Regions from separate parts of the Bacillus bruguierae genome, predicted to be linked through region 2. Evidence: riboswitches for the same ligand, from Rfam matches in the RefSeq annotation. Region 2 holds a riboswitch; the other holds the start of a gene.

What was found. Region 2 has a riboswitch for lysine ahead of WAZ07_RS06550 (aspartate kinase). Riboswitches for the same ligand answer to the same signal wherever they lie in the genome.
Region 1: another riboswitch for lysine. It lies ahead of WAZ07_RS19845 (amino acid permease); the one in region 2 lies ahead of WAZ07_RS06550 (aspartate kinase).

What each region holds. Positions count from the first base shown of each region.
Region 1 is NZ_JBAWSX010000014.1:54,068-62,474, reverse strand. Features, by position in the region: gene WAZ07_RS19860 (GNAT family N-acetyltransferase) at 1-359, shown strand, start outside; gene WAZ07_RS19855 (GNAT family N-acetyltransferase) at 548-1,093, shown strand; gene WAZ07_RS19850 (ABC transporter permease) at 1,240-2,340, opposite strand; gene WAZ07_RS19845 (amino acid permease) at 2,981-4,399, opposite strand; lysine riboswitch at 4,532-4,711, opposite strand; gene WAZ07_RS19840 (hypothetical protein) at 4,977-5,306, shown strand; gene WAZ07_RS19835 (hypothetical protein) at 5,365-5,550, opposite strand; gene WAZ07_RS19830 (hypothetical protein) at 5,820-6,005, opposite strand; gene WAZ07_RS19825 (NADP-dependent glyceraldehyde-3-phosphate dehydrogenase) at 6,246-7,685, opposite strand; gene WAZ07_RS19820 (ABC transporter ATP-binding protein) at 8,376-8,407, shown strand, end outside.
Region 2 is NZ_JBAWSX010000002.1:474,234-482,640, reverse strand. Features, by position in the region: gene WAZ07_RS06580 (PepSY-associated TM helix domain-containing protein) at 1-34, opposite strand, end outside; gene WAZ07_RS06575 (ABC transporter permease) at 487-2,352, opposite strand; gene WAZ07_RS06570 (ABC transporter ATP-binding protein) at 2,365-3,132, opposite strand; gene WAZ07_RS06565 (YndJ family protein) at 3,457-5,085, opposite strand; gene WAZ07_RS06560 (DUF4166 domain-containing protein) at 5,073-5,702, opposite strand; gene WAZ07_RS06555 (DoxX-like family protein) at 5,707-6,615, opposite strand; lysine riboswitch at 6,805-6,992, shown strand; gene WAZ07_RS06550 (aspartate kinase) at 7,218-8,407, shown strand, end outside.

The DNA of each region.
Region 1 (8,407 bases), on a different contig from region 2:
ATACAGACAGTGTGAGTAATCTATTTTTAGTAGCTGAAGTGAATGGAAGAATTGCAGGTTTTTCAAGGTGTGAAGGGAACAAATTGAAAAGAACATCTCATAAAGTAGAATTTGGCGTGTGCGTATTACAAGAGTATTGGGGATACGGTATTGGAAAGAACTTCTTAACAGAATCCATCAATTGGGCAGACTCGCATGGAATTAAGAAAATCACTTTGAATGTTCTTGAAACGAACGATAAAGCGAAAAGTCTTTATGAAAGATACGGTTTTGAAGTAGAAGGGATTTTAAAAAATGATAAAATTTTATCGGATGGAAATTACTATAATACTATTTTGATGGGAAGATTTAATGGGTAAAGTGTTATATATAAATGTAAATTGAAACCCGATATAAAACCCCCTCTTTAGGGGAGGGCCTTTTTCTGCCACATGCGAGGTTTGAAACAAAAGGAGCAGGCCAGTAGTGGGCATGTTGTATTCTACATAGTAGCGATTTGTATGTTAAAAAATCAAAGTGAATATATATAGAACAAGGAAGTGGGAGAATGTTTCCTATTTTAAAAACAGAAAGACTAATTTTGAGAGAACTAATAGAAGATGATGCACAAGGAATATTGAATTGCTTTTCAAATGAGGATGTATTACGTTACTACGGACAAAATCCATTAACAGATCTAGAACAGGTTGAAAATATAATTAGGAATTTTTCAAATAACTATAAAGAAAAACGTGGGATAAAATGGGGAATTCAAATAAAAGAAACAGAAGGAATTATTGGAACGATTGGATTTCATGACTGGTCTTTCGAACATAAGAGAGCGGAAATCGCTTATGCCCTTTTACCTGAACACTGGGGAAAAGGGTATGCCGCTGAAGCAGTTTTAAAAGTTATATCATACGGATTTCATGAGCTACATTTAACTCGGATTGGAGCAGTTGTTTTTACAGAAAATAAAGCATCTAATGTACTACTAACAAAATTAGGCTTTCAAAAAGAAGGCGTTCTTAGAAATTATATATATCAAAATAATGTTGCATATGATACGAACGTTTACTCCTTGCTTCCAACTACTGCCTATACTCGGAATTAAGTTTATCGGCGATTTTCACGATATATCGGTGCAAATGATGTATTTATCGGCGGTTTTTCTAATATATCGGCGATTCGACAGGGAATAAAGACCCTTCGGCAATGTTCGAAATAAAAAGAATCCATTGTGATCAAAATGGATTCTTTTTATTTCAGTAAAATAACCCCGAAAAAGAACAAAAACTGTATAAAACTCACTCTATAGATAAACGTCATAAAAGCCCGCTTTCGCTCTACAAGTGAAACTGGATACAATGCTACAATACTATTTCCCGAAAAATAATTCCAAAGAGCACGAAGTTGTAAAAATGATATGTATAGGAAACATAACGTGACGATTCCTTTTCCAATAAAGGTGGGAATGTAGTAGGAAAGAAAGCCTCCTACTAAAGTTAATCGTATATACATACCAAAGTAATCGTTAGTACGTACAAAGGATAAACTATACAAATATAAAAAAGGAGATTGTTTTTTATACAAGATTTGTTCAATCCAGGTGGTGAGCCACTTTCTTTGTTTGACTTGTTGTTTAATTTGCGGTACATCTGTAAAGAAATGTACAAATTGATAAAAGCGCATGTCCATTTGTTCTTCTTGCTCTATTAAATATTCCCAACGAATGTGCCTTTTTTGTTTGTTCATCGTATATAAAAATAAGAGCGTTATGACAAGGAGTATACTTCCTACAACCGTAATGGAAGAGAATTGAAATATTGTATATGTAATAGCTGCATTGCAGAATATCCGAATAAGTAACCAGTATGAAGCAAAGTCTGTATTTCTATATGTCCAATGTATGTACATATTCCACCACTTTATAAAAGCAAGAATGACAAAGACTCCGCATAAAAAAGCGGGAGTTGTATGTAATGATTGCTGGGCAAGAGGTGTAATGATGAGTACCGCGCATAATAATGGAAAGAGTTGCATGATATAACTATATAAAAGAGAACGCTTAACATAGTAGGCTAGTTTTTCTTCTATCGGCAATAGATATAGGATATCTGGCTTTTGTAAAAATGTTCGAATGGGAGAACGAGTGAGTATAACCGTAAGTAAAATCATCACAATGGTTAATGCAACAGACTCAGATGGAAAGGAACGAAGAAATTTTGCATAATAATAGCCGCCAGTGCCAAAAAGAATAAGGAAGCTATAAACTAGACCACTTACAATACGAGCAAAGTACATCGTGATTTTTTGTAGATGTTGCTGGAAACGACTCGTCCAAAGTGTTTCGATTGTCACTATAGCCACCTCTATATTGTAGATTGTTACGATTTGAAATATATGAACAGGTCTTCGAAGCGACTCAATACCCATTTTTTCGAAAATGTTCTAGTCTTTTATTTTTCTGTTTTCCTTTTTTAGGTATGTGTTCGGTTGTCATGCATAGGCTTGCTGCAATATACATGCAATTAGCTATTATTAATACCATTATAGGCAAAGACATAATAGGTAAAGTAGGGAAGACAGCTAAACACATAAGAGATGGGCGGTTTAGAATAATCGCGAATAAGACAAAAATTGTCGATATGAGCAGGCAGGAAAGAGCTATTATCATTTCCATATTTAAATAAAATTTGCGAATACACACAGTTAAATTGAGAACGCATCCAAGAATCCCTAATAAATATCCTATAATGTGCACAACACTTCTCTTTTTGAAAACTTGTAACATGTTGCAAATACTCCTTATTCCTTTTTCTGTTATTTTATCATATGCACATCACGATATCATGGGTGAATTTGGAAAATATCTTTTGTTTTCACACCGCACGTGGCAGAAAAAGGTCCTGACCGCTACCACACACGGCCAGATGCTCTCGTCCACCCTAAAGAAGAGGTTTTCTTTCTTTATATGTACATAAAAAAGCAAGCTACCTTTTTAGGCAACTTGCTCGTTTTGTTTCTCTTTTTTCTCATCACGTTTCATTAATGGATAGAATGCAAATCCGACGATAAATAATCCAATGCCAAGCAGGAATGTTTTCACATCAGAAGATCCTGTTTTAATAACCCATAGTGCATAAATAAGTGCAATAGCCGCAATGATTCCATCTATGATACGAGAACCTTTTTGATTTTCGTATGTTTCACCTGTCATAACAAGTTTAAGCTGGAAGATTGGTGAAACGAGATATGGAATTAAGTAGGCAAGTGTTGAAACGGTAATAACAAATGTATACGCCTCGGCAATTGTCCCGGATAGTGTTGAGAATAGGAACACTTGCGACATAATGTTTGTTATACGAAGCGAATAAATCGGGCTCCCTTTTTTATTTGTTTTTGTAAAGAAAGATGGAAAGAATCCTTCTTTTGCTGCTTGATATGGTACTTCTGAACTTAATAAAACCCAACCTAGGATGGATCCAAATAAAGAAGTAAGTGCAAGCAGCGCCATTAATTTTCCGCCGCCATGTCCCATTGCTGCAGATAATGCATCTGCTAATGGTCGTTCAGATGCTTGTAGTTTATCGACATGAAGAACGCCCATTGTTAAGATTGTAATTCCTAAATAGATACCAACTGTTAATAGTAAGCCAGTAACAGTTGCGCGTTTTACTGTTTTTGGTGAAACAGCACGGTTTGATAATAAGACAGCTGACTCGATGCCGATAAAGGCCCAAAGTGTTGTTAAGGCAGCTAAGTTTACTTGTGATAATAGTCCGTGTGAAACGCCTTCTTTATCAATAATCGGTGTATACCATTGTCCAAGTTTAGATGCTTGGAAGGCAAATAACGTTACCACAATGAAGAGAAGGAATCCTGTTACTTTCGTTGTTGTTGCAAGGAAGTTCAATTTCCCAGCACCGTTTATGCCGTTCGTTAAAATCATATGTGTCCCCCACAGTAAAAGGGTACAAATAGAGAACGTAATTAGTTTTCCAACTTCAATGTTGAACGTTCCGATTGAAAATAATACATGCGTATCTTTCATAATTGGGAAAAAGAGCGATAAATAACCAGCAAATGATGTAATGATCGCTACGTTACTTGCCCAGTTTGCAACCCAGTAGCCCCATACGATGCTAAAACCCGCCATTTTTTTCGTTTTTTGTGAAGAAAAGAGTGCATAAGCATGACTTTGCGGACCTGTTGTTAAATCGGGACGACGAATTGCTAAATTACCGAAAACAAGAGCTAACATTAACACGCCAAATCCTGTCGTTAACCAAGCTAATGTAACACCAAGAGGACTAGCTGTTTGTGCTAATGTACTCGGAACCATGAAAATACCAGCTCCGACCATATTTCCAACTACAAATGCAGTGAGTACCCAAAAACCCCATTTTTTTTGTTGCATAGAAACTACCTCCAAAATTAGTATAACCAAGTCAAGCGAGGAGATATGTATGTGTTTGAAGTTCCAAACAAAACAAAAAAGCGCGTATATGTTCACGCGCTTCTCAATCTTATTAAGAAACCCACGGACATATCTCTCGATAGCTCTCCACAAGCAAACAGCTTGTGACAGTCCTGCACTTATTCAATGCAGACCCAGCAAAAAAGCGTTGTGGATACTTCTTGCTTCGGCAATTATTCCTTTCAGATTTGTTCAGCGATGCCACACATCTCCCAAATCATACTATTAATAATTGCAACCTCTACCTCACCGAGATACGAATGAGGATTTATATATAAAGTTAACATAACCAAGGGTAACAAATGGATTTTTATTCGTCAATGCAAATAAATATAATCAGATGATTGAGATAATAAAGTATGTTTTAAATAATGAAACAACTTCTGGATTTGCATCATACAATATGTATATAAAAGAAGGAGAAAGTGCAGCTTTTATCATGAAGAGCACTTTATTTGAGAGGGATAAACGGATGGAGAGCTGGTTAAAGAGAAACTGTTTTATATGTGGAAAGGAAATGTACAGGTGTGAAAAACCGGATCCGATAGAGGAGCTAAAAAAACAAAATGAAGAACTCGCAGTTTCTTTAGAACAATGTATGAGGTTACTCTATAATATACAAACGAATGTAAGTAAAAAAACAGAAAAGAGTGCATTACCTCCTCTTTTTTCGTTAGGAGATAAGATAGAAGTATTTGACGGGGAAACAAGTACAGAAGGGATCTTTATTGAGTGTACAAATGAATGGTTATATTGGATTAACGTAGATTATGATTTAACCATTAGTCATATAAAAAGTGTAAAGCGTATTATAAAAAAAGAGTCTATTCAAAAAGGGTATGTATAACTCTTTTTGAATAGGCCCAGTATCTTTTTGTGAAAGGGTTAAATAATTTTATAGGTAATTAGGAAACTTTACGAATGCTAATTGTATCTAAACTTGTAATGTTAATATTTGCAAAGCTATCCACCCAGATTAAGAAGTTGTTGTCTACACGAATGAAAACACCTTGAGCGTCAATTTCATTTCCTGCTGAAAAAACGCGAATTTTATCGCCTTCTACTAAGCCGTTTAATCTTGATACTGCCATGAGTCCGCCTCCTCTCTATCAGAAGTTAATATATATATATGAAAATGTTAGAGAGTGTGTGCGAGAGAGAGGTAGTACTAGCAACCATTTTTATAGAGTTACATTACATGCAATACTGTTATTTTCTCACACGTCATAGATTCAAAATTCTTACGAATAGTTTGTGCATCGTTAATCTGAACAGAGTCTATTCAAAAAGGATTAATATAACTCCTTTTGATATAGACCCAGTGTCTTTTTGTGAAAGTGTAAAACAATTTTATAGGTAATTAGGAAACTTTACGAACGCTAATTGTATCTAAGCTTGTAACGTTGATATTTGCAAAGTTATCAACCCAAACTAAGAAGTTGTTTTCTACGCGAATGAAAACGCCTTGACCGTCAATTTCACGTCCTGCTGAAAACACACGAATTTTGTCGCCTTCCACTAGGCCGTTTAATCTTGATACTGCCATAAGAACGCCTCCTCTCTATCAGAAGTTAATATATATATATGAAAATGATATAGAGTGTGTGCGAGAGAAATATAGTGCTAGCAACCATTTTTATAAAATATAAAAAGAAGTAGAAATTATTTTCTACTTCTTTTTACTTTGTTTTTTTGTTTGAAACCTCGCAAGTGGCAGAAAAAAGCCCTGACCGCTACTATGCATGGCCAGGTGCTCTCGCCCACCTAAAAAAGAGGTTTTCTGTCTTTACATCAAATTCAATACTGTTACTTTCTCGCGTGTCATAGATTCAAGGCTTTTACGAATACCTTGTGCGCCCATACCAGAACCTTTTACACCGATGAATGGGAAGTGATCTGGGCCGCGCTCAGTGCGTCCGTTAATTTGAACAGAGCCTGTTTCAATTTTGTTTGCGATGTGAAATGCTTTGTTAATATCTTTTGTAAATACACTTGCTTGTAAACCAAACTCAGATTTGTTTGCAATTTCAATTGCTTGTTCGTCAGAAGAAACGCGAATGACTGGAAGAATCGGACCGAATGGCTCTTCCCAAGCGACTTTCATATCTTCCGTTACATGATCAAGAAGTGTTGGATAGATTAAGTTACGCTCACGTTTGTTGCCGATGACAACAGTTGCACCTTTTTGCACTGCATCGTCTACTAAACTTTGAACGAAATCAGCAGATTTATCATCGATTAATGGTACGATCGTGCTGTCTTGTTCCGGAGAACCAACAGATAACTTTGCAATTTCATCTTTTAATAAGCGAACAAGTTCATCTGCTACATGTTCATGTACAAGTACGCGTTTAATCGCTGTGCATCGTTGACCGGAGTAAGAGAATGCCCCGCTAATAATATGTTTGGCAGCTTCTTGTAAGTCTGCGTCCTCGCGTACAATACCAGGATCTTTTCCGCCAAGTTCAAGGACAAGTGGGATCATTGCCGCTTTTTTCGCTAAATGCGTTCCTGTGTGTGTACCACCTGTGAACGATACCATATCGATGCCAGAATGCTCTACTAAGTAATCACCAATGACAGAACCACGTCCTGTTACTACGTTAACAAGTCCTTTTGGAAGGCCTGCTTTATGCAAGGCTTCAATCATTTTAATACCGCTAATTGCACCTTGTGTAGCCGGTTTAAAGATAACGGCGTTTCCTGTAATAAGGGCCGGTGCAAGCTTGGCAGCTGCTAAGTTGACAGGATAGTTAAATGGTGAGATGGCAAGAACGACGCCAAGCGGAGCGCGCTGAATAATTGCAAGTTTAGATTTAGCGCCGCCAGGGAAGCTGTCGCCCATCATACTTTCACCATGCATATGCATAGCTTCATCTACTGTGTAACGAATGAAATCAGCTGTACGAACAACTTCTTTTTGTGCATCTTTATATCCTTTGCCGACTTCTTTCATGATGATATCGGCAATTTCATCTTGCATATTCACGAGCTCATCAGCCCATTTATATAAATATTGTGCACGATCTTGAAGAGACGCTTCGGACCAGTCTTTTTGAGCTTCTTTCGCCAATTGAATCGCTTCATCTACTTCCGTGCGAGTAATTGCTTGTACTTGTCCGATTACTTCATGAAGATAAGGAGAGGAAATGTCGATTGTTTGCCCCGAGGAGCTTTCTTTCCATTCTCCATTTATATAAAATTTATACGTCTTGCTAGTTTGCATCGTAAGTCCTCCTAAAAATATAGTGACTTGTAAGAGTGAGTATATGGTGATTGTATGAGGTTTGAAAAAATAATTCAAATGAAATGTTTGTGAAATCTATTTTTGGCACGGTTTTTGCATTCGCTTTCTTCATTATGAAATAAGGCTCTGTTAAAGAATTATTAACCGATCAACTCGTTTTGCTAACCGTTATATTATTATTACGATGTTTAATACTTTATCGAATTTATTCAAAATCAACATTTTTATTTAACAGATCTTAAAATAAAAAAATAATTGACAGAAAAGTCTTTAAAGTTATACAATTAAAAATGGAAAATAAAAGAAGAAGGAGGTGCGCGTGATGATTGTAATCGTATATATGAATGGCTTAGGTGTTTTACACAATAAATATCATCACGCAACCTCTACGGACAAATAACGCTTCTTGTTAGTTTAAAAAGAAAGCGTACGTTGCGTGTGCCGTGACGTACGCTTTTATGCGTTTTTCGCATATCGTTAAAGCGACGGTATGCCTTTTTTTGTCCCTTTTTTTAGATTGTTCCTATACATTTGTATAGTTTCAATAATTCATTTTAGAAAGGTAGGAATGACGATGGAAAAGTATGAGGTGCGTATGGTAAAAACGGAGACGCTAGATAGCGGATAACGAGCCTATGCTTATACAACAACGAGAAGGGAGAGGTTACATTGTTTTCTGTATTACAAAAATTAACATGGTT
Region 2 (8,407 bases):
TAGAATGATTTACTGTTTGTTGTTTTGCAAACATATTTCGTTTTCCCCCTAAATGATACTCGTCCTTCCTTATTTATCCCGCTATTTGTGGGCAGTAAGACCCCCACTGACGGGAGTTTCACTTTATAAAAACTTATAAGACTATAATTCTGATTTTTAATATATCGAATATATGTGAACATTTTGTGAGGATTCTTCAAACTTATTTGCAAGATTTCTATATAAATACAAATTAAAAAATCGACATAAAAAAACTCTTTCTTTTTAGGCGTGAGGGAGTATCTAGCCATGCATAGAAGCGGTCAGGGCTTTTTCCTACCACATGCAAGGTTTCAGACAAAAGGAGAAAGCAAGTAGCGGTCATGTTGTATTCTGCATAGCAGCGACTTATATGTCGAAAAGTTAAAATAGATTTATATACGTTCACTTACAATAAGCACGAAAGACCTTACATACACGATCGTACATAAGGTCTTTCTCTCAGCATTATATTTTCGGTAATACCATACCTTTATACAATTGTACTGTTATCCAGTAATATGCAAGATAAATGAAGACAAATAAACTAATTGGCATCCAAATTTTCACATACGGATCAAGTAAAATGAATGAAAATAGATTCATGCCAACTAACACATGAGCAATTCCAACAATCCCAGGAAATAAGAAGATGAAGAATACTTCTTTATAGATGCTGCGAGAGAGCACTCCTTTTCGAACACCAATTTTTCGAAGCATGGCATAGCGGCGTTTATCTCTAGATGCTCCTGTTAAAATTTTAAACATAAGCGAACTAGCCATCATCGCAAGAAAAGAAGCGCCTAGGAAAAATCCCATAAACATTGTACCGCTCATAAAAGTATACATATACTGATACGTCGTCATTTTCGTTTGCATTGGTACTTCTTCCCCGATATTTTTTTGTGCAACTTCTTTTTGTCGTTGATCTATTTTTGTAAGAATCGGTTTATATTTTTGCAAATTATCTACGCGAATTAAAAGGAGTGAGTGCACTGTTCCTTGTAATTTTTCATAATTTTCTTTATCAGCGATGCGAAGCGGCTTTCCGCCAAATTGATTGTAACTAATTTGAAATTCACGAACGAGTGCATCCTCCCATTGCCCAGGCATACTTGGATATTGCTGCGTTTCCCGCTTCTCAAGCGATGTGTATATTGGTTCAGAAAGTCCCTCACTTACACGAACACGGATTGGCTTTTTACTTTTCTTTGCACTTTTGTGCTCCGAAATAAGCGGTGGCTGATTAAGTAAATCGTCACGTAAAAAGTAAACCGCTTCGTTATTTTCTTTATAAGAATATTTCTTTTCTTCTATAATGTTCATTTGCTTTAATTCTTTTATCTCTTCTGCATTTGGATCATGAATCGTCGCATCATACACTCGCGAAAATTCCGTTGTCATTCCAACATTTTTTTGAAACGCCATCCCAGCTGTCATCGCACCAGCACCTAGTGCAATCAACATAGAAACTGTCCCTAATACTCTTGATAAACTATTAATTCGAAAACGTAGCTGTGCAAGTGTAAAGCTATTAAGTCCTGCTTCGTTTCTTTTTTTATTTCTTTTTAACATCGTAACAAATAAAGGCAATAATGAACCAAATATAAAATAAGTTCCAATTGTCGTACAAATTGTTGCAACTATAAGTCCCATTTCCTGCAATTCATTCACATGAATGATCGAGTAATATCCAATGCCTAGCATCAATATTCCAAGCACCGTAAAAACCGTAATACGAAGTTTACTTTTTTCTACCTCATCTTGCGTTTCATCTTCTCGTATAAGCTCTAATTCTGTTTTGCGCAGAAGACGAATGCTATTAATCATCCCTGTCACTGCAAAAAGAACAAAGAAGAAAAGTAACGTTGCAATTAAAGCAGGAATATAAAACGCCTCGTATCCCTTCGCTGATACATCCATACCTTTTATAAGAACCTTCCCTACCGCACTTGCTAATCCAATCCCCACTATATTTCCAATCATTAAAGCAACCATTCCAAGCCCCAATGTTTCGATAAAAAGCAGCTGTGCAACCTTTTTCTTTTTTGCACCAAGCATCATATACATTCCTAATTCTTTTCGACGCAGTGTAAGCAAAAATGAATTTGCATAAAGAATGTAAAATAAGGTAATAAACGAAAGTAACACAGAACCAATCCCAAAGACAATACGAATGCTGCTAATAATACTATTTTCTTTCGTAAATTCAGTATTTAAAGCCATCGTTTGAAACATATAAAAAATACTTATACTAACGATAAGACCAATTAACAAAACAAGATAATCTTTCATCATCTTTCGTATACTATGTATCGATAATTTCAGTAACATGTCCTCATCTCCTTATATCGCTTCCTTGGAAGAACTCATTTTTCCAAGCACATTTAAAATATCTTGATAAAATGCTTCTCTACTTCCATTGCGGTGAATTTCCTTATAAAGCAATCCATCTTGGATAAATAAAATACGTTCACAATAACTTGCACTAAACACATCATGCGTTACCATCATAATGCTAACGTGATGATTTTCATGTAAATCATGCATCGCTTCTAATAAACTTTTCGCATTTTTACTATCAAGTGCTCCTGTTGGTTCATCTGCAAGAATAATTGCTGGATTATGTACGAGTGCACGAGCTGCTGCTGTACGCTGCTTTTGACCACCAGAAACTGCAGTTGGGTATTTCTCTAAAATTGCTTCTATCCCAAGTTTTATCGCTACCTCTTGTACTTTTCCTGCAATTTCTTTTGAAGACACTCCTTGCAGTGACAACGGCAATGCAATATTTTCATAAATTGAAAGGTTTTCAAGAAGATTAAAATCTTGAAAAATAAATCCTAGCTTTTGCGCTCTAAAATCAGATAATGCATTTCCTTTCATATTCACAATATCTGTTCCAGCAATTTCCACCGTACCACTAGTCGCTTGATCAAGTGTCGAAATCACATTCAACAACGTCGTTTTCCCTGATCCCGATGGACCCATGATCCCAACAAACTCACCTTCTTTTACCGATAACGTTATTCCTTTTAATACCCTTGAGTGATTTTCATTTCTCTTCCCATATACTTTTTCTACTTGATTTACCTCTACTACAGCACTTTTCATAACTTCATCCCCTATCTCTTAGTATCTATTCGTATCTTCTCAGAAATTTTTTAAGTTTCTTGTAGGTAAATTCTTAAGAATTCTTAAGATTCACTATATATACAAGTTAAAAAACCCTTTCTTTTTTTGGAGGACGAGAGCATCTGGCCGCGCACAGAGATGGTCAGTGCCTTTTCCTTCCACATGCAATGTTTAAAACAAAAAAGCAAGTAGCGATCATGCTGTATTCTGCATAGCAGAGACTTATATATCAAAATTTAAAATAAATTTATATAGAACACCTAACAAAAAATGAGCTTGGCATCATACCAAACTCATTTTTTATTATGCAATATTCTCTTTTTGTTCTATTTCATAATCAATCTCTAGAAACTTTGCGCCAAACAGCCACATTTGATGATGTGCTGTTAACGTTGTTGCATCCTTCTCTCTTATCGTAAACGTTTCTGTGAGTGGCAAGCGAATCGTAAAGAAGCGGCTATGTAAATAAATCCCCTCATCCCCTCTTGCACTATTCCTTAATCGACTCGTAATAATAAGATGTTTCTTATCATTACGCAGTTTTAAAATGCCCGTCATATTCGCATATGGTAATGGCAATGCAATATTCATGTATGTTTCCTCGTTATATTCATGCTGAGAATAGAGCGCGACAAAGATTGTTTCATTCAGTTCGTTTTTCCGAACCCAGGCTCTAACGTCATTTCTACCGTCTTTTTCATCTTTTATAGCAACAATTTCTCCTTCCATCCTCTCTAAGCGATCTCCCATTCCTAAATGAATTTGTTGTACACGTCGGCTTATTTTTTCATACAAAAAAGCAAATGGCCAAAACCAGCGTGACCAGTGAATAGTTGCTTTTAACTCATATTCTTTCGTGTTCTCATAAAAATCAATAATAAGTGGTGATACATTCTTTGTATTAAACTGTTTACTATCAAAATCTATCACTTTATTTATAAGGCCTGTATATTCGTTCTCCTCTATTAAGTTATTTTCTAATAAAACATTTTTTCCAATTTTCATCTTACCTTTTATACGACTCATCGGTTTTCCATAACGCATATATGTCGGTGCAGCTTTTTCAATCATCCAGCCAATACAACCAGGGAATGCTACACCCATTCCATTCACAACTCCATGAATCCAAACCATTTGCGCAATCGTAATCGTCATGACATGCTTAAAGTTGCCATATGAATAGAAAAGCGAGAAAAGAATAGTTACCATAAGTGTACTAGACGAGATGATAAGAAGAATTTTTGCACTCTTTGAAGTAAACTTTGTTTTCCATACAAAAATCCCGTAAATATAAAGGGAAATAAGATAGAGTAACACTGCAAAAAATTCAAACGTTCTTGAATATGTAATCCCGATTGCAACTGTCATTGGTGAAATAATCATAATGAACATAGCGGTTGTATACAACTTACTTTTCTCTTGTTGTTTCCTCCCTAACAAACCGGCAAACAAGGGAAGTAAAAAAGCAGAGTAATGAAAATGAGCCGCTGTGAGTAAAACAATATCTGAACTAAACTGCATAATTGGTATATTTGCTACAGAGGCAAAGAACCAAAATCCACCTAAAAATAAATATATAAATCCACTATCAATTGCAGTTTCTTCTAACGGTTTCCATCCTCTTTCTAACAATCGGGATACTCCAAACAGTGCGACAATACCGGTATATAAAAACCAAATTATCGCAAATGGAAAATAGTCTGTTACAAAAGCAAGCATTGCACTTATTGCTGCAATCGGATAAAAAAATGCTGCGAGCTTATAACAAAATAGTTCGTCTCCATTTCTTTTTTTCTTATCTACAATAGAAAACGCCATTGGGATAAATACAAGAATAGACAATAATATAATCAATTCAACAGGGTGCAGATTTAGCCATTCTAATATAAGAAAAATAACATAATAGATGCAACCAATTATTATATTTCGCATAAATTTATATCCCTTTCTCTAAACGTTCCCTTATAGGAGAAAAGCGGTCCTAATAATGGATTTTGTACTTGTACTTGTATTCGATAACACTCTAATTCATCATCATAACTTTCTATAATCTTTGCCTGTCCATATAAAAACTTTGGCAACGGAATCTTCATTCCGCATAAGTAGAACCATTGTTTTTTAGATGAAATATGCATCGCTCCTTTTGCATCAACGTGAAACGCTAACGTCGATACGAGCAAATGCGGTTCACCAAAATAATCGACAATTTCATTTTGTTTACCATTCAAATACATAACAGCATGAAAATAACGCTTTTTTTCACCGAATAAAAACATCCGATTCCATCTTACAAATGTCTCTCCTTTACTGTCTTTCTCTGCTTTATTTTGGATAATAAATGGTACTTCTGTCCCTCTTTCCGAAAAGAACATCCGGAATTTTGCTGCTACTTTTAAAAACATTCTTACAGCAGCAGAACCTTCTGTAATTTCGTCCATCCTCCCTTCACCTGTAAAACTATATTCTTCTGTAATTGCATACCGTTTTTGTAACTTTGGGTGTAACTGATGATAGGATTCTTCTAATAATGTTTCGTAAATGGAAGTCAATTTTCTACTCCTTTCTACTTCTCTTACAATTCTTCGCTTGCGGTAAGTTATTGCTATTCATATAACCGATTATTGAGAGTCCAATTAATATGATGTTTAACGTAATCGGATTAAAAAGTTGCATAAAGCTAGCGATATTTGTAAATCCCGCCGCAGCTGTCAATATTAATATTATAAAAGTGTGAAGAAAAAATAATTTCTGTTTTTGGAAAGGTAACAACCAGATCACCCCAAACACAATTTCCAAAAATCCAACCATTTTAATCATTGCGGCAGCGTAATTTTCTGAACCAATAAGCTTGGAAAGCATCTGTACCTCTTCTGGATGAGTATATAAAATTTTCGGAATAAGACCTTGATAGATCCACACAAAAGACAACAAAAAGCAAATGAGATAATATGTAATAGCTCTTTTTAATAATAAACGCGGATGAAATCCTTTTTCTAACCACAATTTCAAGGCATCAAAACTCCAAGCTGTTGCCCACCCTAATAACGGACGAAATATATATGAATCTATAAATCTTCCTATACCTCCAAACCTCGTTTCATAATCATACTGCGTTTTAAAGCGAACCTTATTCTCATTCGGTTTATACTTCCAATAGCCTCTCCCTACCGAAATTAACGAAAGCTTACTATCTGTCCAAAATTTCAGTGACGAAATGCGTTCCCCGCCTTCTTTTTGTAATTCTCCTATTGATTCTCCTTCTCCAGCAATTTCAAGTCCGAAACCAATTTTTGTTTTATATAAAAAATGCTGTGGTTCGCCTTCGTTCTTCTCTAAATACGATATTTCTGTAAACCGTGCATCCCATTCCGTATGTATCTTTGGATCTTGTGTATACTTCCAAAGTTCATCCATTGTAGTTTCTATTTCGGTTTTTACATAAATGGGGTTTTGTTTTTTCATTCCCACTCCTCCATCCATATGTGAAATTTGTAATATTTACCCCTTTCAACCACATATCATTTTCATTTTACCAATAAACCATTTTAATTTTCAAAATTTTTATAACCCACTTGATTTCTCTCAACATTTTGATTACTATAGAACAAATGTTACAAACAACTTCATACAACCAATTACTCTCGCCTAATGACGTGAGATAGAGGTCGCAACTTTTATGAGTATTCTATAGGAGACACAGAGATTGTCAGTGAATGTAGATGAAAGGAAAAGTTGCCGAAATGTATATGTTCCTCTGAGCATATACATTGGGGCTGTTTTCGAATAGAAACAGAACTGTCATATATACAGCGGTGTATATATGAAGAGCTATCTACAAAAAAGAGAGATCATGTTTTTTATGATCATCTTCTTTTTTGGCGGTTTTTTTATTAGCTCCGTTTTCTGTTTCCTTTTTCCTGTAACAGCACCATCCTCACCTATTTGAGATGGTGTTTTTTATTTGCTTTCGATAACTTACAGGAAGATCTATACTTCCCATCTTATGTTTAACAACATTTTCCCTAATTTATTTATCTATATTAACTTGAAAGAGGGCTCTTATCATGGAGATTATTGTTCAAAAATTTGGTGGTACATCTGTCGGAAATATCGAACGGATTCAACATGTTGCCGATTTAATCATTGAGGAATATGAAAGAGGACACGGAATTGTAGCGGTCGTTTCTGCAATGGGACATAGTACAGATGAATTAGTATCTTTAGCTGCTAGTATTACAGATCAACCTAGTAAACGAGAAATGGACATGTTACTTACAACAGGTGAGCAAATTTCAATTTCTTTATTAACAATGGCCTTGCAAACAAAAGGGTATGAGGCAATTTCATTCACTGGCTGGCAAGCTGGTATTACAACAGAGCCCGTACACGGCAGCGCAAGAATTATCGACATAAATATAGAGCGTATTCAATCTTATGTACAAAAAGGAACGATTGTTGTTGTAGCTGGTTTCCAAGGATTAAGCAGAGATCAGGAAATTACAACGCTTGGCCGCGGCGGTTCCGATACAACTGCAGTTGCATTAGCTGCAGCATTACAAGCAACAAAATGTGATATTTATACTGATGTAACAGGTGTTTATACAACTGATCCTCGCGTTGTAAAAGACGCTTACAAATTAGATGAAATTTCCTATGATGAAATGTTAGAACTTGCAAATTTAGGCGCTGGTGTACTTCACCCAAGAGCAGTCGAATTTGCAAAAAATCATAATGTTATGTTAGAAGTTCGCTCAAGCATGGAACAAGAAAACGGAACAATCGTAAGGGGAGAATGTGACATGGAACAACAATCAATCGTAAAAGGCATTGCATTTGAAGATAATATTACACGTGTAACAATGAAAGGCCTACAAGCAGGAAAACTTTCCGCAGTCTTCTCTACATTAGCAAGTGCTCATATTAATGTAGATATTATCATTCAAAGTATTACAAATGAAGGAACTGTACATTTATCCTTCTCTATTCATTCAAATGATTTAAAAGAAACACTAGCGGTTTTAGAAGAAAATCGTGAATCTATGCAATATGAATCTGTAGAGTATGAAAACCATTTAGCAAAAGTATCGATCGTTGGATCAGGTATGGTATCTAATCCAGGTGTCGCTGCGAAAATGTTCTCAACATTACAAGAAGAACATATTCACATTAAAATGGTAAGTACATCAGAAATTAAAGTATCTGTCGTAATCGACCGCCTTCATTTAGTAAAAGGTGTCGAAGCACTTCATGAATC